Regions from separate parts of the Streptomyces sp. NPDC029836 genome, predicted to be linked through region 1. Evidence: riboswitches for the same ligand, from Rfam matches in the RefSeq annotation. Region 1 holds a riboswitch; each other region holds the start of a gene.
The links. Region 1 has a riboswitch for cobalamin ahead of ACZ4XJ_RS03465 (ABC transporter substrate-binding protein). Riboswitches for the same ligand answer to the same signal wherever they lie in the genome.

Region 1 (4,890 bases):
CCCGAGATGACGGTGCTCGTCGGTGGTCTGCGCGTGCTCGGCGCGAACCACCAGCAGTCACGGCACGGGGTCCTCACCACGACGCCCGGGACGCTGACGAACGACTTCTTCGTCAACCTGCTCGACCTGGGCACGACGTGGTCGGCCGTCGCCGGGGACGGCAACGCCTTCGAGGGTCGCGACGCGGCCACCGGCGAGGTCAAGTGGACCGGCACGCGCGCCGACCTCGTGTTCGGCTCGAACTCCGAGCTGCGGGCGCTCGCGGAGGTCTACGCGAGCGACGACGCGAAGGCGAAGTTCGTGAAGGACTTCGTGTCCGCCTGGGACAAGGTCATGAACCTCGACCGGTTCGACCTGGCCTGATGGTGACGTCCGGGCCGGCCGGTGTCCTCCGGCCGGCCCGGATCGCCCCCGTCCGCACTCCGGTCAGAACTTGACCTTGGTGGTCGAGAACGTGACGGGCTGCGCCGGGTCGGCGTAGCACTGGAAGGGGTCCCACTCGTTGGTGGTCGGCTGGAGACGGTCCCAGCCGAACGCCGTGTCGGTGAAGCTGGAGCCGCCGGCGCCCGTGGTGAGGGTGCCGCTGCCCGGGGCGCGCAGGGTGACTTCGAGGTTCGGGAAGTCGAACTCGACGCCGCCGGCCCACTCGCCGTCCGACTTCACGCGCAGGTCGTTGCCGGTCCGCTCGACCCACTGGTTGGCCGTGCCGAGGTTGCTGCCGCCGGTCAACTTGTAGCTGAGGACGGTGGCGTTGGCGGGCACCTTGTAGTTGAACGAGATGGTGTTCAGCAGCTTGTTGTAGTCGGCGATGGCCTTGATCGGCGCCGAGTCGAACGTGACCTTGAAGGTGTGGAACGGGGCGACCTTGGCCGGCGCCGTGGTGGTGAAGTTACGGCTGTACTCGACCGGTATCCACTCACCGGAGAGCCGGGTCTGGCAGACGTACGGGAGGGTGCTGGTCGTCGTGACCGCGGGCGACCCGGTCGCGGCGGCGGTACCGGGCGCGGCCAACATCGCGGTCAGGGCGAGGCCCAACGAACCGACTGCTCCGCCCGTCAGCTTCCACTTGCGCTGCACTGAGGTTCCTCTCTCTCGTGTCTCTCGTGTCCGGCGAGGATCGGCTCCCGCCTGTGCCGCGACTCTTCGCCATCCGGATGGAGATTCGTTGGAACGAACGTCGAGTTCCGGACACGGGCGCAGGGTCGGGCCGGCCGAGAGGTGGCGGCCGGCGCGCGTGCGCACTTTCGAGCGGAGTTCCAGATCCGTGCCGGAGCATCCGGTCATGAAAATACTGTTCGTAGGCGGAAACGGCGCCGGCACGATCTTCCCCAACATCCCGCTGGCCCAGGCGGCCCGCAACGCGGGCCACGAAGTGATCATGACCGGGCCCGAGGTGACGATGCCCGCCATCGTCAGCTCGGGGATCCCGGCCGTCCCCGTCACCCCGCGGACCATCGAGGACTGCCGGCACGACCGGCAGGGCCGTCTCGTCCCGACGCCGGCGAACGGACCGGAGCGCAACATCGCGATCGGCCGCATGTTCGGCCGGCTGGCGGCGAGTTCACTGCCCGGCCTGATCGATCTCGTGGACCGCTGGCGGCCCGACCTGGTCGTCTCGAACGTGCTGACCTACGCGGGCCCCCTCGCGGCCCACCACGCCGGCGTGCCCTGGGTGCGGTTCGCGATCGACATCGGCGAACCGCTCTCCGTCGACCTCGGGGCGCAGTCCGAACTCGCTCCGGAACTGGAGGCGCTCGGCCTCCAGGCGCCACCCGCCCCGGACTTCTCCCTCAGCGTCCTGCCGCCGAGCCTGCGCCCCCTCACCGCGCCCCCGGCGCTGTCGCTGCGTCACATCGCCTACAGCACACAGGTTCCGTTGGAGCCGTGGATGTACACCAAGGGGAGACGGCCGCGCGTGCTGGTCAGCGCGGGTAGTCGGGTGACGCCGAGCGATCATTTCGAGCCGTTGCGCGGCCTGGTGGAAAAGGTCGGGTCGCTGGACGTGGAGCTGCTGGTGGCGACCCCGGAGGCCGTGGCCCGCGCGTTGGAGCCGACGCTCCCGGCAGGCGGCCGCGCGGGCTGGCTCCCGGTGGACGTCCTCGCCGCGACCTGTGACCTGGTGGTCCACCACGGGGGCGGGAACACCACTCTGAGCTGCCTGGCGAACGGCGTCCCCCAGGTGTTCGTACCGAGCATGCCGGGCCTGGAGGAGCACGGCGCGCGGATCTCCGCGCACGGGGCGGGCCGGCTGGTGCTGCCGGAGGACGACACGACGGAGAACGTCGCCGGAGCCGTCGAGGACCTGCTCACGGACCCGTCGTACCGCGAGGCCGCCGGGCGGCTGCGGGACGAGGCGCGGCGGATGCCCTCCGCCGCCGAGGTCGTCCGGGAACTGGAGCGATCGGTGCACGTCCACCGGGCTGCCGTCGCCGCCACCGCCGCCGGTACGGTTTGACACCTCGCATCGGGCGGGGACGGCGGTTGCCCGCCGTCGTACGGAGGGACGAGCAGCGGGCGTGGGCCCGAGCGGGGGCCGGAACGTCGCAGGTGCGTTCCGGCCCTCCTGTTCGACGTACGGGTGTCCGGCGTCCGGGTGTCCGACGTACGGGTGTCCGACGTCCGGGTGTCCGACGTCCGGGTGTCCGGCGTCCGGGTGTCCGACGTACGCGCATCCGGCGTACGAGCCGCCTCCACCGGGTGCTCCTGAGCTGCCGCGCGCGGTCCGCGCGGCGCGTTCGCGCACGTGGCGGCCCTGGACGGTACCCGAGTGACCGGGAGATCGCCAGCCGTGCGGCGCGCACGGCCGGCCGGCGGCGACGGTGGGACACCCGCGGGCTTGACGCCCCGGGCCGGGTCGTGTTGCACTCCGGCTGATAAGTACTCAGCACCAGGGGAAGCCGGTCGAAATCCGGCGCTGACCCGCAACCGTAGGCCCGGCAACCACCGGGCGAGTCGGAACACCTGGCGCGCAGTCATGTACACGAGGAACGCCGTCGCGGACTACGGTGTGGCCGTCAGCAGCTCCCCCACGGCTCGACCGTGCACGGGAGTGCATCGCCACGCAGCCAGCCCGCCCGGCAGGGACGAGAGGCCGGCGGTGGCGACCGAACAGTGGCAGACGCGGCACCCGCACCCCGGACGGCACCTGCCGTCCCCGGTCACCGCGACGCTCCCGACCCCCGGCACACGAGTGGCCTTCCTCACGCTCCCCCGCCGACGTACGGGCCGCGTCCGCGATCCCCTCGGGCCGTCGACCGAACCCGAGACGTGGCGACCTGACGCCTGACGCCCGACGTCCGACGCCCGGACCCCGAACCGTCGTGCCACGGGGCCCACTCGGCGTCGAAGACCATCCGTTCCATCCGCGGTGAGAGGACCCACCCATGCCCCGCAACCTCCCGAAGACCCTGCTCCCCGCACTCGCCGCGGCCCTACTCGTATCCGGCTGCGGAGGCGGCGGCGCGCCCGCCGCCGGCCCCTCGTCGGCCGCGCCCGTGAAGGGTTTCCCCGTCACGGTGGACAACTGCGGGGTGAAGACCACCTACCGGCGTCCGCCTCAGCGGGCCGTCTCGCTGAACCAGCACGCGACCGAGATCATGCTGGCGCTCGGCCTGGAGAAGTCGATGGTCGGCACCGGCTACCTCGACGACCGGATCCTCCCCGAGTACCAGGGCGCGTACGACAGCGTGAAGGTCCTGTCGAAGGAATACCCCTCCTTCGAGGTCCTGTTGCAGGCCGAACCGGACCTCGTCTACGGAGGATGGTCTACGACCTTCGCCGAGAAGGAGGGCCGTAGCCGCGCCGCCTTCACCAAGGTCGGGATCAACACGCACCTCAACAGCGAGGAGTGCCCGACCGGTCCGGTCGACGCGGCCGCGATGGACGCGGAGATCCGCACCGTCGCGAAGATCTTCGGGGTGCCCGAGCGGGGCGAACAGCAGGTGACGAAGCTGCACGGGGTCCTCGACCGCGTCGAGTCGCAGCTCGCGGGCGTGCCGCCGGTCAAGCTCTTCGTGTACGACAGCGGCGACAAGACGGCCTTCACCGCGGGCGGCAAGGGCATCGGCAACGAGATGATGCGTCGGGCCGGCGGGGTGAACCTCTTCGCCGACCTCGACAAGGCCTTCGGTGACGTGTCGTTCGAGCAGGTGGCGCAGCGCGCGCCCGAGGCCATCGTGATCTACGACTACGGCGACCAATCGGTCGAGGACAAGAAGAAGTTCCTGCTCGCGCACCCGGCGCTGAAGGAGGTACCGGCGATCAAGAACCAGCGCTTCGCGGTGTTGCCACTGTCGTCCACCGTGCTCGGTGTGCGGATGCCGGCGGCCGTGGAGTCGCTGGCGCGTCAGCTCCACCCGGGCCGGGTCCAGTGACCGGGGTGAAGGCCGTGGCGTCCGGGCCGGCCGCGGAGGCGGGCGTCCGCCCGCCGGCCGCGGCGGTCCGGGGGCGGCGGGCGGGGGCGCCCTATCCGATCGTGCTGGCGCTCCTGGGCGTTCTGGTGGCGGGCACCGCGACGGCCGGGATCGCGGTCGGCTCGATCGGCGTGCCCGCCGGTCAGGTGTGGGGCATCCTGCTGCACCAAGTGGCCCCGGCTCTCGTCGAGCCGACGTGGACCCCGGTGCGCGAGACGATCGTCGTCGATGTCCGGTTGCCCCGGGTGCTGTTGGCCGGCGTGGTGGGCGCCGGCCTGTCGGTGGCCGGGATGGCGTTGCAGGCGCTGGTCCGCAACCCGCTGGCCGACCCGATGCTGTTGGGGGTGTCCTCGGGGGCCTCGGTAGGGGCCGTGCTCGTCGTGGTGCTGAACCTGAGCCTGTTCGGCCTGTTCACCCTGCCGATCGCGGCGTTCTGCGGGGCGCTGGCCGCCCTGGTCGCCGTCTACTTCCTCGCCCG
Region 2 (4,890 bases), on a different contig from region 1:
ACGCGCGGGCCCGGGGAGTCCTCGTCCAGCAGGCCCCGGGAGCGCAGGAAGGCCGTCACGGCCGGCGACCAGGCCTGGCGCAGGCCCGCCGAGGCCAGCAGCTCCGGGTCCGACAGCAGGGCCGTCGCCGGCCCGGTGCGGATGCCCGCCGGGGTCAGGACGGCCGCGTCGTCGGCCCAACGGACCGCGAGGTCCACGTCGTGGGTGGCCATCACCACCGTCGTGCCCGCCCGCCGCAGCCCCGCCAGGACGTCCAGCAGCCGTTCCTGGCCGTCCGGGTCCAGGCCGGCCGTCGGCTCGTCCAGGATCAGCACGCGCGGCGCCATCGCGACCGCGCCCGCGATGGCCGCGCGCTTGCGCTGCCCGTACGAGAGCAGGTGCGTGGGACGGTCCCGCAGCGCGGTGATGTCCAGGGCGGCCAGCGCCGAGTCGACCCGCTCGCGGACCTCCGGGGCGGCCAGCCCCAGGTTCATCGGACCGAAGGACACGTCCTGTTCGACGGAGGCCGCGAACAACTGGTCGTCCGGGTCCTGGACCACCAACTGCACCGACGTCCGCAGCCGGGTCAGACCGGTCCGGTCGTAAGCCACCACCGCCCCGTCCAGCCGCAGTTCGCCCGAGCCGGGCCGCAGGCCGCCGCTGAGCAGCCGCATCAGCGTGGTCTTGCCGCTGCCGTTGCGGCCCAGCAGGACCAGCGCACGGCCCGGCGCGATGGCGAAGTCCACGCCGGCGAGGACGGCGGGACCGTCCTCGTAGGCGTAGCCCGCGCCGACCAGCTCCACCAACGGGGTCACGGACACAGCTCCTTCAGTACGAGGGTCAGGCCGACCAGGGAGGCCGGCAGGGCGGCGGACGCCGCCAGGAACCGCCGGGACAGGGTCGCCTCGGGGACGAGCACCCGCAGCGCGCCGTCGTAGCCGCGCCCGGCCAGCCCCTCCTGGAGCCGGCCGGCGCGGTCGAAGGCCCGTACGAACGAGGTCGCCGCGAGCGCGGCCAGCGAACGCCACACCGCGGCCCGGTTCGTGTGCCCGAGGCGGGCCGCCTGGGCCCGGCGGACCTGGGCCATGGAGTCGAGCAGCAGGAACCCGATCCGGTACATGACCAGGGCCACGTCCACGACCGGGGCCGGCACCCCGGCGCGCACCAGCCGGGGCAGCACGTCGGAGACCGGGGTGGTGAAGGCGAACAGCAGCACCCCGAGCGAGGCCGCCGAGGTGCGCAGGAGCAGCTCGGCGGCGTGCCGGGGCCCGTCGGGGGCGAGCGAGACGAATCCCGACGGGCCGCCCAGGGACACCAGCAGCGGCAGCGCGCCCGTGCAGCAGAAGCCGAGCGGGACCCGGAAGGCCCGCCACAGCTGTCGGCCGGCCACCCCGGCGGGGCCGAGCAGCACCGCCAGGGTCGCCGCGGCGACCAGCGGCCCGCCGGGCCAGGGCGGCAGGCACACGGCGGTGACCGTCAGCCCCAGCCCCAGCAGGGCCTTCTCCAGGGGATGGCGGCGGCGCCAGCGACTGCCGTGCGCCGCCACGTCGATCGGCAGCACCGCGCTAGCGCTCCGCGCCGGCCGCGCCGGCCGTACCCGGGTCGGCGCCGGTCCCGGCGCCCGTCCCGCTCCCGCCGTCCGCCCCGGCCGCGAGCGCCGCGCCCTGGCGGCGCCCCTTGCGCACGCCGAAGTAGTACGCGAGCACGCCCGCGCCCAGCGCCGCCTGGAGGGCGAACAGGGCCGACTCGATCTCGCCCGAGGGGGGTTCGTACAGGGGGGAGAACCAGGGTTCGTAGTCCGGCTTCAGCTCGGTGATGGCCGCCTCCGCCTGCGCGTCGGCGCCGGCGAACGGCTCCTCCTTGCCGTCCCCGAGTCCCAGCGCGAGCGGGAGCACGGCCAGCGCCGCCACCAGGAGCAGCAGCAGGGTGTTGATCTTCGCGTTCCTGGTCATCGGGCCGCCGCCTCCTGCTTCGTCGTGGTACCGGTCAGCCGGGCGACGCCCAGGCGCACCAGGTCGGACCTGCTCGACTGCATCAGCAACCGCACCACGAGCACCGTCAGCAGCCCCTCGCTGATCGCGAGCGGGATCTGGGTGAGGGCGAAGATGCCCGCGAACTTCTCCAGCGCCCCGACGAACCCGCTGGCCGGGTCCGGGAACGCCATGGCCAGCTGGACGGAGGTCACGCAGTAGGTGACGAGGTCGGCGAAGAAGGCGCCGAAGAAGACGGTCACCATCAGCGGCACGTCGAACTTCTTCAGCAGCCGGTAGACCCCGTAGCCCGCCCAGGGGCCGGCGATGGCCATCGAGAAGACGTTGGCGCCGAGCGTGGTGAGCCCGCCGTGCGCCAGCAACAGGGCCTGGAACAGCAAGGTGATCGTGCCGAGGACCGCCATGATCGGTGGCCGGAACAGGATGGCTCCCAGTCCGGTGCCGGTGGGGTGCGAGCAACTCCCCGTCACCGAAGGGATCTTCAGGGCGGAAAGGACGAAGGTGAATGCTCCGGACGCCCCGAGCAACAGGGTGCTCTCGGGATTGGCCTTCACCTCGCGGGTGAGGGCGCGGACGCCGTGGACGACGAAGGGAGCGGATGCGGCGCCCCAGGCGACCGCGTGCAAAGGGGGCAGGAACCCCTCGGCTATATGCATGAGTAGAGAGACCTCTCCAGCACCTCGTGGATGGACGACGCGCCTCGGCCGGTCTCCTGGCTCACGGGTACTGATGCCCTGACTCCGCCTTCCCGGGGCCGTGCGGTCTCCCGCGCGGAACCCAGTGGCTTCCCGCAGGAATGGAGCCGGACTTCCCGATCACAGTGGCGAGGGCCGCACCGGTTTTCCACCGGTTTCCCGAACACCAAGGCCCGCTGACAGTAGTCGGCCGCGCGGACCGGTAACAACCCGGCCCCGCCGGCGGGGGTGACCCGGGCGGGTGCGGCCCGATGGCGGCCGGGGCGGGGGCGTCCTACCCGGCCGGCCTCGACCCGTGACGGCGAAGGGGGCCCGGGGTGTGCGACACCCCGGGCCCCCGACCGCGCGTCGGACCCGTCAGGTCAGCACGTGTTGGGGTGCGAGACGTCCACCACGACCCGTTCCGGGTTGTGCAGGACGGTGACGCCGTAGGTCGGCTTGGTGTCGAAGGCGGCGCCGAAGGTCACGTACCCCTCGTAGTCGCCCGTCATGGCGAGACCCTTGAGCTTGGACAGGTAGATCTTCTGGAGCCGGGGGCCCTGGTACACGTTCTGGCCCGCGTCGTCGTGCCCCGCGGCCGGGTTCAGGCGGATCTCCAGGAAGTACTTCCCGGCCAGCGGCACGGGCTTGCCCGAGCCGTCGTAGACCAGCTTGGGAACGGGGCTGACGTTGACCGTCGGGACGTAGCCCTGGAGGTCGATCACGATCCGGTCGAAGGTGCAGTGCCCGCCCCAGCGGGCGTTCACGACGAGCGGAGTCTGGGTGTTGGTGGTGGAAGCGGCGGCGGAGGCGGCGGTGGCCGGACCGGCGAGCGCGAGTCCGGCGGTGAGCAGCGCGCCCGTGGCCAGGGCCGCGATCCGCCGACGACGAGGACGAAGCAGGTGACGCATGACGTTCCCCCGATTCTTCAGAGACGGGGACAGGGTTGTCATCGGGTAGGACACCCGAGGGGCGCCCACGGTTGCACGCCGGCGCCGCCCCGTTTCCGCCCGCTGCGGAGGCCCGCGGCCGGCGCGGCGCGCCCGGCGGCCGGTCAGTGCGCCAGCAGGGCGCTCACCTCGGCGTCGAGGTCGTAGTGGCGGCGCTCCTGCCCGCGCGGGACCAGGGCGGTCATCCGGCGGCACAGCTCGCGGACGTCCTTGGCGCGGGCGGAGACCACGCAGTTCTGCAGGCCGTTGCTGAAGGCGAGGAGGACCCGCGGCTCCGAACCCTGTCGGCGGGGCCACACCTGTATGTCCCCCTCGCCCGTCGCGGTGGCCTCCCCGTCGAGCAACAGCTCCCGGGAGAACACCCAGCGCGCCAGGTGGACCCCCGCGCCGCGGAAGTCCACGGCCAGCTCGTACGGCCGGTCCGTGCGGTAGACGAAGACCCCCTGCAGGGGGACGGACGCGGGCGCCGCCTCCAGTCGGAGCGGCAGGACGCGGTGCTCGGTGACGGAGGTGTGCAACGGATGAGCCTTCCTCTCGAACGGGGTCTTCCGGGGCCCTTCCGGCACGCCGGCCGACCCCCTCGGCCCGGCCGGGCGCCGAAGGTCCCGAGCCGGACGGGCCCCTGGACCCGTCTTCGCCGCCCGCGGGCAGCCGCATGCCGACCAGGGCGGACGCCCCGGCGCCGAGCGCGCCGACCAGCAGCAGGGCCGCGTCCGGGTTGACGTACGGGGGCTCGCGGCGGTGACCGGTCCGACCAGCCCGACCGTGGTCGGGGCGGTCGGTTCGTGCCCATCGAATGACCGCGAGGCATGCGGGCTTGGAGCCCAGTGCGATGTTTCCACGCTTCCCCCCTCGCCGGTACGCGAGATCGTAGCCGCCCCCTGCGACGCCCCTGCCCCGCCCCTGGTTCCGTACGCGGAAGAGCCCGCCCTCCGGCGGGGAGGGCGGGCTCTCGGGGCGCGGCGGCGGGCGGCGCGGTCGCCGGGCGGTGGTTCCGCCCGTCACCATCGCCGCCGGCCGGTCAGGTCCGGTCGGCGCCGGTCAGCACTCGATGACGTTGACCGCGAGGCCGCCGCGGGCGGTTTCCTTGTACTTGACCTTCATGTCCGCGCCGGTCTCCTTCATGGTCTTGATGACCTTGTCGAGGGAGACCTTGTGGCTGCCGTCGCCGCGCATGGCCATCTTCGCGGCGGTGACGGCCTTCACGGCCGCCATGCCGTTGCGCTCGATGCAGGGGATCTGGACCAGGCCGCCGACCGGGTCGCAGGTCAGCCCCAGGTTGTGCTCCATGCCGAT
Region 3 (4,890 bases), on a different contig from region 1:
CCTCGGACAGGGCCCGTTCGATGTCGAGGGCGCCGACGAGCCGGTCCTCCGAGGCGCCGACCGGAAGCTCCACCATCCGCGCGGGACGGGCGCTGCCGGGTCCGGGCTCGTGCGGGCCGTCCGGGCAGGCCGCATCGGGGGCGGCGGGCGCGCACGAGAACCGGCAGCCGGGCACGACGTCCACCTGCGGCAGCAGCGCGGAGAGCGCGCGCACGGCGGTGGACTTGGCGGTCCCCTTCTCACCGCGCACGAGCACGCCGCCGACCGCCGGGCTGACGGCGTTCAGCAGGAGCGCCAACCGCAGGTCGTCCTGCCCGACCACCGCCGTGAACGGGAAGTGGGTGCTGCTCATCCGCTGATCACTCCTTCGAGTGGACTGTGCCGGTCGCCCGTCGCGCCGCGCCGGCCGTCGGCCATGGGGGTCTTGTGTTCCCGGTGCGTCCGGGGCCGGTCCCGGCGCGGGGCCGTCACGGCGCACCCGGCGGCAGGAACGGCAGCCCGTCCGGGACGCCCGACTCGACGAGCCGCAACAGCTCGGCGGTGTCGGCGTGTTCCTCGATCAGGTCGCCCAGCAGGTCGAGCTGTTCCTCGCGGAGCAGCCCGAACGAGGTGTCCGGGGCGGGCACGAACCGGCGCCCGGCGGCCGCGGCCACCTCGCGCAGGAAGGCCCGCCGGAAGCCGTCCGACTCCAGCGAGCCGTGCCAGTGGGTGCCCCACACGGCGCCGACGCGACAGCCGTCGAGGAACGGATCCCCGCCCAGCACCTCGGCCACGCCGTGGTGGATCTCGTACCCCTCGACGGGCTCGCCCAACGCCGAGCCGACCGGCCGGGCCAGGGTCTTCTCCCGGGCGAAGCGGACCCGTACGGGCAACAGCCCGAGGCCGTCCACCGCGCCGGCCTTCGACTCGACCTCGTCCTCGATGTGCTCGCCGAGCAGTTGGAAGCCGCCGCAGATGCCGAGCACCGGCCGACCCTCGGCGGCCCGCCGCAGCAGCGCGTCGGCGAGCCCCCGTTCCCGCAGCCAGGCGAGCGCCTTCACGGTGCCGCGCGTGCCCGGTACGACGACCAGGTCGGCGTCGGCCAGCTCCTCGGCCCGGTCCACGAACCGTACGACCACGCCCGGTTCGGCGGCGAGGGCGTCGACGTCGGTGAAGTTCGACATGAGCGGCACCGCGCACACCGCGACCCGCAGCACGTCCTCACCGACCGGCGGGGCCACCACGGACTCCCGCACGGTGCCGCGCAGCGACACCCGCAGCCCGTCCTCCTCGTCGATGCCCAGCCCGTGCCGGAACGGCAACACCCCGTACGTCGCCCGCCCGGTGAGCCCGCGCAGCATCTCCAGGCCGGGCTCCAGCAGGGATACGTCACCCCGGAACTTGTTGACCAGGTAGCCGGCGATCAGCGACTGGTCCTCGGGGGACAGCAGCGCGGTGGTCCCGAAGAAGGACGCGAACACGCCGCCCCGGTCGATGTCGCCGACCACGACGACGGGGAACCGCGCGGCCCGCGCGATGCCCATGTTCACGATGTCGGTCCGGCGCAGGTTGATCTCGGCCGGACTCCCCGCCCCCTCGCAGATCACGGCGTCATACGTGCCCCGCAGCTGCTCCAGGCAGTCCGTGACGACGCCGAGGAGCTGCTCCCGGTGACCGCCGGACACGGGCGACCCGGGGAGCCGGTCGGGGCCCGCCGTGCCGAAGAACCCGCGCGCGCTCATCTCGCCCACCGGCTTGCCGAGCAGCACGACCTGGCTGCTGCGGTCGCTGCCGGGCTTGAGCAGCACCGGGTTCATCAGGGCCGTCGGCTCCACCCGGGCCGCCTGGGCCTGCATGGCCTGGGCCCGGCCGATCTCGGCGCCCTCACGGGTCACGAACGAGTTCAGCGACATGTTCTGCGCCTTGAAGGGGGCCACCTTCACCCCCTGGCGGACCAGCCACCGGCAGATGCCCGCCGTGACCACGCTCTTGCCCGCGTCCGATGTGGTGCCGGCGACCAGCATTCCGCCGCCGCGCCTCGCGCCGCTCATCCGCGCCGCCCCTTCCGCCCGGTACGGGCCACCAGCAGCCGGGCCGCGACGCAGGCGCCCAGCGCCAGCCAGGTCACCCGCCGCGACAGGCGCACGGCCCGTTCGATGTCGGCGACCTCCACGGGCCGCCCGGTCTCCCCGTTGAGCACGGCGCGGTGCTCGGTCCGGCCGCCGTAGGACAGGGTTCCGCCGAGCCGGACGCCGAGCGCCCCCGCGAAGGAGGCCTCCACCGGTCCGGCGTTGGGGCTGGGGTGGGCGGCGGCGTCGGCGCGCCAGGCGCGGACGGCTCCCCGCCGGTCGGGACCGGCCACGACGGCGGCGAGCGCGGTCAAGCGGGCCCCGGGCCAGCCGGCCACGTCGTCGAGGCGGGCGGAGGCCCAGCCGTAGCGCAGGTGGCGGGGCGACTTGTGGCCCACCATGGCGTCCAGGGTGTTCACGGCGCGGAAGGCCAGCAGCCCGGGGACCCCGGCGACGGCTCCCCACACCAGTGCCCCGACGACCGCGTCGGAGGTGTTCTCGGCGACGGACTCCACGACGGCCCGGGCCATCTGCTGCCCGTCCAGGGACTGGGGGTCGCGGCCGCACAGGTGGGGCAGCCGCTCGCGGGCGACGTCGGTGTCCCCGACGGCGAGCGCCCCGCCGATGGCACGGGCCTCCCGCCCCAGCGAGGTGCCCCCGACGACGGCCCAGGTGGCCGCGGCGGTCAGGGCGACGCGGGCGGCCGCGGGCCGCGCGCGCACGGCGCGGGCGGCCAGTGCGCCGACGGCGGTCGCGCCTCCGGCGCACACCAGGGTGTGGAGGACGCCGCGGGCGCGGTCGTCGCGCCACAGGGCGCGTTCGACGGCGGCGGCGGCTCTCCCGAAGGCGGCCACGGGGTGCCCTCGGCGCGGATCCCCGAGGATCCGGTCGCCGATCAGGCCCGCCGTGGCGCCGTACGCGAAGACGCGATCGGCACGCATGGTGGCAGGTATGTCCTCACTCAGGGTCCGCGCCCTGGTTCGACGTGTCCGGCGGCGAGAGTTCCTGGCTCCCGGGGCGCGCACGGTGTGTGCGCCCCGGTGACAGTGGCGGGACCGCGCCGGATTCGCACCGGACTTCCTCTTCCATGCCGCCGTATTGGCTCGCGCAGTCCACCACGCACCGCGAACGCCCGTCAACTTGCCGTTGACCTGGGGCGGGTGCGGGACGGGGGGCGGGGCGGGGTGTGCGCCGGGGCATGCGAAAGCTCCCCCCGGAGACCGGAGGGAGCTTCGGACGCACCGTCTCAGGCGACGATCAGGTAGATCCCGTACGACACGGCGGCCGCGCAGAGCGCGAAGCAGGCGTAGGCACCGCTGCGGGCCATGACCGCGGCGCCACCGCGCTCGGTGGCGGCCTCGTGCTTGGACAGGCCCACCAGGCCCAGGGTGAACAGGGCCACGAGGGCGACCGTGGCGGTGAGGCTGACTCCGAAGACGGAGCCCAGTGATGCCCAGTCGATCTTCATACCGCTGATTCCTCTGTCGTTCTCGGGGTCAGACCGCCGCGGCCGGAGCCGCGGGGGTCGTGGTCGAGGCCGGGATGGTGGCCTTGAGGTCCTCGTCGGTCACGGCGGCGGTGGTACCGGCCGCGGCGGTGGTCGGCGGGACGGTGACGGCGGCCATGGCCGTGGTGACGACACCGGGCTCGTCCGTCGCGCCGGGGGTCTCCAGCTCGTTGACGTTGGTGTGGTCGACGACCTGACGGCGGGAGATGACCCAGATGGCGAAGCAGGAGGCGACCAGGAAGACCGTGACGGCGGCGATCCCGATGTCACCGGTGCGCATGACCAGTTCGGCGACGGACGCGACGAGCGCGGCGGCCGGCAGGGTCAGGCCCCAGGCGATGAACATGCGGGTGGCGGTGGACCAGCGGACCACGCCGCCCTTGCGTCCCAGGCCCGCACCCATGACGGCGCCGGAGCAGGCGTGGGTGGTGGAGAGGGAGAAACCGAGGGTGGAGGAGGCCAGGATGACGCTCGCGGCCGAGGTCTGGGCGGCGAAGCCCTGCTGCGGCTGGAGGTCGGTGAGGCCCTTGCCCATGGTGCGGATGATGCGCCAGCCGCCCAGGTAGGTGCCCATCGCGATGGCCAGACCGGCGGAGACGATGACCCAGACCGGCGGGTTGGCGCCGGCGGGCAGGGCGTTGCCGGCGATCAGCGCCAGGGTGATGATGCCCATCGTCTTCTGCGCGTCGTTGGTGCCGTGCGCGAGGGAGACGAGACCGGCCGAGGCGATCTGACCGGCGCGGTACCCCTTGGCGGAGGTCTTCTCGCCGACCTGGTTGCCCAGCTTGTACGTCAGCTTCGCGGCCAGCATGGCGGCCACACCGGCGACGAGCGGGGCGGCGATCGCGGGGATCAGCACCTTCGTCACGACGACGCTGCCGTTGACCGCGTCGAGGCCGGCGGAAGCGACCGCGGCGCCGATGAGGCCACCCATGAGGGCGTGGGAGGAGCTGGAGGGCAGTCCGACCAGCCAGGTGACGAGGTTCCAGAGGATCGCGCCGACCAGGGCGGCGTAGATCACCTCCGGCTGAATGCCTTCCTCGTTGACCAGGCCCTTGGAGATCGTCTTGGCGACCTCCACGGACATGAAAGCGCCGACGAGGTTCAGCACGGCGGACATGGCGACCGCGGTCTTGGGCTTGAGGGCGCCGGTCGAGATGGTGGTGGCCATCGCGTTGGCCGTGTCGTGGAAACCGTTCGTGAAGTCGAACACGAGAGCGGTGATGATCACGATCCCGAGGAGAAGCGTTATGTGCTCCATTTACCCAGGCTTCTGTTTGACGTCATTGGCTCGGCGACCGTAGGCAACCTGGATGAACGGAAGGTGAACTGAGT
Region 4 (4,890 bases), on a different contig from region 1:
CCCGCCCCACACCGTGTAGACCTCCGCGAGGTCGGCGTCCGTGCGCCAGTCGCGGGAGTCGATCAGCTGGAGGATGCCCGCGCCGTAGGTGCCCGGGCGGGAGCCGAAGATGCGGGTCGTCGCGCGGCGCTCGTCACCGTGCTCGGCCAGGTCGGCCTGGGCGTGGGCGCGTACGAAGTTCGACTCGGCGGGCTCCTCCAGCGAGGCCGCCAGCCGCACCGCGTCGTCCAGGAGACCGATGACGTGGGGGAACGCGTCGCGGAAGAAGCCCGAGATGCGCAGTGTCACGTCGATGCGGGGGCGGCCCAGCTCGGCGAGCGGGATCGCCTCGATGCCGGTGACGCGGCGCGAGGCCTCGTCCCACACCGGCCGCACGCCCAGCAGCGACAGGGCCTCGGCGATGTCGTCGCCGGCCGTCCGCATCGCGCTGGTGCCCCACAGGGACAGGCCGACCGAGGCCGGCCACTCGCCGTTGTCCGTGCGGTAGCGGGTCAGCAGCGACTCCGCGAGCGCCTGACCCGTCTCCCACGCCAGGCGCGAGGGGACGGCCTTCGGGTCCACCGAGTAGAAGTTGCGGCCCGTCGGCAGGACGTTGACCAAGCCGCGCAGCGGCGAGCCCGAGGGGCCGGCCGGGACGAAGGCGCCGTCCAGCGCGGACACCACGTGGGCGATCTCGTCCGTCGTGCCGGCCAGGCGCGGCACGACCTCGCGCGCGGCGAAGTCCAGTACGGCCGCCACGTCCGCGGAGTGGCCCGCCGTCACGCCGGCGACCGCGTCGAGCGACCAGTCCGCGTCCTCCATCGCCTGCACCAGCGCGCGGGCCTGCTCCTCGACGGCGTCGGCCGAGGTCCGCGTCGCCGCGGACTCGTCCAGGCCCAGCGCCTCGCGCAGACCCGGCAGGGCCGTGGTCCCGCCCCAGATCTGGCGGGCGCGCAGGATCGCCAGGACCAGGTTCACCCGGGCCGTACCGGTCGGCGCGCCGCCCAGCACGTGCAGCCCGTCGCGGATCTGGGCGTCCTTGACCTCGCACAACCAGCCGTCGACGTGCAGCAGGAAGTCGTCGAAGCCGTCGTCGTCCGGACGCTCCTCCAGCCCCAGGTCGTGGTCCAGCTTCGCCGCCTGGATCAGGGTCCAGATCTGCGCCCGGATCGCCGGCAGCTTCGACGGGTCCATCGCCGAGATCTGCGCGTACTCGTCCAGGTGCTGTTCCAGCCGGGCGATGTCGCCGTACGACTCCGCGCGCGCCATCGGCGGCACCAGGTGGTCGACCAGGGTGGCGTGCACGCGGCGCTTGGCCTGCGTGCCCTCGCCCGGGTCGTTCACCAGGAACGGGTAGATGAGCGGCAGGTCACCGAGCGCGGCATCGGGCGCGCAGGACGCGGACAGGCCCGCGTTCTTGCCCGGCAGCCACTCCAGGTTGCCGTGCTTGCCCAGGTGGATCATCGCGTCGGCGCCGAAGCCGCCGTCCTGCTCCCGGGCCTGGATCCAGCGGTACGCGGCCAGGTAGTGGTGCGACGGCGGCAGGTCCGGGTCGTGGTAGATCGCGATCGGGTTCTCGCCGAAGCCGCGCGGCGGCTGGATCAGGATCAGCAGGTTCCCGCGGCGCAGCGCCGCCAGGACGATGTCGCCCTCCGGGTTCGCCGAGTGGTCGACGAACATGCTGCCGGGGGCCTCGCCCCAGTGCCGCTCCACGCTCTCGCGCAGCTCCGCAGGCAGCTGCGCGAACCAGCGCCGGTAGTCGGCGGCCGGGATGCGGACCGGGTTGCGGGCCAACTGCTCCTCGGTCAGCCAGTCCTGGTCGTGGCCGCCCGCCTCGATCAACGCACGGATCAGCTCGTCGCCGTCGCCGGAGACCAGGCCCGGGATCCCGTCGGCGGGACCGAAGTCGTAGCCGCCGGCGATCAGGGTGCGCAGCAGCTCCACGGCGCTGGCCGGGGTGTCCAGGCCGACCGCGTTGCCGATGCGGGAGTGCTTGGTGGGGTACGCGGAGAGGACCAGGGCGACCTTCTTGTCGCGCCGGTCGATGTGCCGCAGCCGGGCGTGGCGCACGGCGATCCCGGCGACGCGGGCGGCGCGCTCGGGATCGGCGACGTAGGCGGGCAGGCCGTCCTCGTCGATCTCCTTGAAGGAGAACGGGACGGTGATCAGCCGGCCGTCGAACTCCGGGACGGCGACCTGCGTCGCGGCGTCCAACGGGGACAGCCCCTCGTCGTTCTCCTCCCAGGTGCCGCGGGAGCCGGTCAGGCACAGGGCCTGCAGGATCGGTACGCCGAGCGAGGCGAGGGCGCCCGCGTCCCAGGACTCGTCGTCGCCGCCGGCGGAGGCGGTCGCGGGGCGGGTGCCGCCGGCCGCGAGCACCGTCGTGACGACCGCGTCCGCCGACCGCAGAGCGGCGATCAGCTCCGGTTCGGGGGTGCGCAGGGAGGACACGTACAGCGGCAGCACCTGCGCGTCGTGGGCCTCGACGGCCTCGCACAGGGCGTGCACGAAGGCGGTGTTGCCGCTCATCTGGTGCGCGCGGTAGTACAGCACGGCGACGAGCGGGCCGGTGGTGCGGCCCGGGGTGCGCTCCAGGGGGCCCCAGGTCGCGGAGGCGGCGGGCGGCTCGAAGCCGTGACCCGTCAGCAGGACCGTGTCCGAGAGGAAGCGGGCGAGCTGGTCCAGGTTGGCCGGTCCGCCGTGCGCGAGGTAGCCGTGCGCCTCGGCGGCGATGCCGATGGGGACGGTGGACGCCTCCATCAGCTGTGCGTCCGGGGCCTGTTCGCCGGTGAGCACGACCACCGGACGGGTCTGGTCGGGAGCCAGGAGCAGGTCGAGGCCCTCCTGCCAGGCGCGCAGGCCGCCGAGGAGGCGTACGACGACCAGGTCGACGCCTTCGAGGAGCCCGGGGAGGTCGTCCAGGGGGAGGCGGGAGGGGTTCGCGAACCGGTACGGGACCGGGGCGTCCGCCGCGTTCGCCGCGCGGGCGCTCAGCAGATCGGTGTCGGACGTCGACAGCAACAGGATCATGCGGCGGCAGGCCTTCCTCGGGGTTTCCGCGCCCCGGGCAGTGAGGACAGCGGGAGTTCCTGACTCACCCCGCCGATCGCTCCGCGGGGTTCACAGTGGCGGGACCGCGCCGGATTCGCACCGGGCTTCCTCCCATGTCGCCGTCCTCGGCGACGACGGGCCGAACGGTCCGTCGGAAGGTCATCCTAGGCGGCCGGGTCCCTGGCCGGCAGCGGGGGTGACGTGTTGCTCCGCCGGGGGTCCGGGGGCGGGGGCGCGGGTGGGGCGGGCGGGTTGGTCCGGGTGCGGGTCGTGGCTGGTCCGGGGGGTGGGGGTGGTGACGGACACAGGTCGGGGGTGGGCAATCGTGGGTATGCTCGCGGCCATGCCCCAGTCCCCTTCCGTCGCATCGCGGGACGAACCCGTCATACGGGACCGCGGTGACGCCTGCCCCGGCGCGCTGCGTCTGCACGCGGCGGACGACGGGCTGCTGGCGCGCGTCCGGATCCCCGGCGGGCTGCTCACGGTCGAGCAGGCCGCCGCGCTCGGGCTCGCCGCCGACCGGTTCGGGGACGGGAACCTGGAACTCACCTCGCGCGGCAACGTCCAGCTCCGGGGCCTGACGGAGACCTGCGGCGCGGGACTCGCCGAGCTGCTGACGGCGGCCGGCCTGCTGCCCGCGCCCACCCACGAACGCGTGCGCAACATCGTGGCCACCCCGGTGTCCGGGCTCTTCGACGACGGGCGGCCCGACGTCACGCCGTGGGTCGGGGAACTGGACCGGCTGCTGTGCGCGAGCACCCGCGCGGCCGCCCTGTCCGGGCGGTTCCTGTTCGCCCTCGACGACGGCCGCGGGGACGTCGCCACCCTCGACCCCGACGTGACCGCCCTCGCCCTGCCCGCGGGCCGGGCGCTGATCCGTCTCGGCGCGGCGGACGGCGCCCTCGACGTCGCCGCCGGCGACGCTCCCCGGGCGGCGCTGCTGGCCGCCGAGTACTTCCTGGACGCGGCCGCCTCCGCCGGTACCCGAGCCTGGCGGGTGGCCGAGTTGCCCGCGCAACTCGGGCTGGACGAGAGCGAGTTGGGTCGGCGTTTGGCCGTCGCCGGCATCGAGGCCCGCCCCGTGCCCGAGGTGCGCCTGCCGTACGCGCCGCCGCCCCGCCCCTGGGGCAGCGGCGCGGGGGAGTCGACCCCCTTGTGCGTGCTGCCGCCCCTGGGTCGGTTCGACGCCGGCCAGTGGGAGGTGCTCGTACAGGTCGCCTCCCAGGGGGACGGCGGCCTGCGCGTCACTCCTTGGCGGACCGTCGTGCTGCCGTCGGTGAGCACCACCGGGCTCGGCGGCGGCGCCGCCCTGATCGAGGCGGCCGGCCTGGTCGTCGCCGCCGACGATCCCTGGCAGTCCGTCACCGCCTGTACCGGGCGGCCCGGTTGCGCCAAATCCCTGGCCGACGTACGGGCCGACGCGCGCGCGGTCGTGGCCGGGTCGGCCGGAGCGCTGCCCGTGCACTGGTCCGGCTGCGAGCGCCGGTGCGGGCACCCGCGCGGCGCCGCCTGGGTGGACCTCGTCGCGACCGCCGACGCGTACGCGCTCTCCGTGCACGGACGGGACCCCGTACCGGTCCCTCGCCACGGCCTGGCGGCCGCACTCAAGGCCGCGCGCGACAGCAGGCCCGGCGACGGCGACAGCGGTACACGGCAGCAACAGCAGCAGCAACAGTCATGACAACAGCCCCTCACCGCCGCAGTGAAGACAGTGAAGAAATGAGCGAGTACACCGTGTTCGAGTACGAGAAGGACGGCGCGGCCATCTACCGCCAGTCCTTTGCCACGATCCGCGCCGAGGCGGACCTCTCCGGGCTGCCCGCCTCGGTCGCCCAGGTCGCGGTGCGCATGATTCACGCC

Region 2: another riboswitch for cobalamin. It lies ahead of ACZ4XJ_RS20070 (energy-coupling factor ABC transporter permease); the one in region 1 lies ahead of ACZ4XJ_RS03465 (ABC transporter substrate-binding protein).
Region 3: another riboswitch for cobalamin. It lies ahead of ACZ4XJ_RS06060 (cobalamin biosynthesis protein); the one in region 1 lies ahead of ACZ4XJ_RS03465 (ABC transporter substrate-binding protein).
Region 4: another riboswitch for cobalamin. It lies ahead of cobN (cobaltochelatase subunit CobN); the one in region 1 lies ahead of ACZ4XJ_RS03465 (ABC transporter substrate-binding protein).

The regions. Positions count from the first base shown of each region.
Region 1 is NZ_JBVHZI010000001.1:725,002-729,891, forward strand. Features, by position in the region: gene katG (catalase/peroxidase HPI) at 1-363, shown strand, start outside; gene ACZ4XJ_RS03455 (hypothetical protein) at 427-1,077, opposite strand; gene ACZ4XJ_RS03460 (glycosyltransferase) at 1,283-2,455, shown strand; cobalamin riboswitch at 2,852-2,979, shown strand; gene ACZ4XJ_RS03465 (ABC transporter substrate-binding protein) at 3,384-4,373, shown strand; gene ACZ4XJ_RS03470 (FecCD family ABC transporter permease) at 4,388-4,890, shown strand, end outside.
Region 2 is NZ_JBVHZI010000006.1:300,094-304,983, reverse strand. Features, by position in the region: gene ACZ4XJ_RS20085 (energy-coupling factor ABC transporter ATP-binding protein) at 1-800, opposite strand, end outside; gene cbiQ (cobalt ECF transporter T component CbiQ) at 791-1,540, opposite strand; gene ACZ4XJ_RS20075 (energy-coupling factor ABC transporter substrate-binding protein) at 1,545-1,931, opposite strand; gene ACZ4XJ_RS20070 (energy-coupling factor ABC transporter permease) at 1,928-2,626, opposite strand; cobalamin riboswitch at 2,656-2,851, opposite strand; gene ACZ4XJ_RS20065 (AMIN-like domain-containing (lipo)protein) at 3,028-3,555, opposite strand; gene ACZ4XJ_RS20060 (SsgA family sporulation/cell division regulator) at 3,699-4,112, opposite strand; gene ACZ4XJ_RS20055 (L-serine ammonia-lyase) at 4,636-4,890, opposite strand, start outside.
Region 3 is NZ_JBVHZI010000002.1:57,953-62,842, reverse strand. Features, by position in the region: gene ACZ4XJ_RS06070 (putative cobaltochelatase) at 1-352, opposite strand, end outside; gene ACZ4XJ_RS06065 (cobyric acid synthase) at 468-2,030, opposite strand; gene ACZ4XJ_RS06060 (cobalamin biosynthesis protein) at 2,027-2,989, opposite strand; cobalamin riboswitch at 3,026-3,180, opposite strand; gene ACZ4XJ_RS06055 (hypothetical protein) at 3,295-3,516, opposite strand; gene ACZ4XJ_RS06050 (inorganic phosphate transporter) at 3,545-4,816, opposite strand.
Region 4 is NZ_JBVHZI010000024.1:36,344-41,233, reverse strand. Features, by position in the region: gene cobN (cobaltochelatase subunit CobN) at 1-3,009, opposite strand, end outside; cobalamin riboswitch at 3,050-3,176, opposite strand; gene cobG (precorrin-3B synthase) at 3,374-4,711, shown strand; gene ACZ4XJ_RS35420 (precorrin-8X methylmutase) at 4,750-4,890, shown strand, end outside.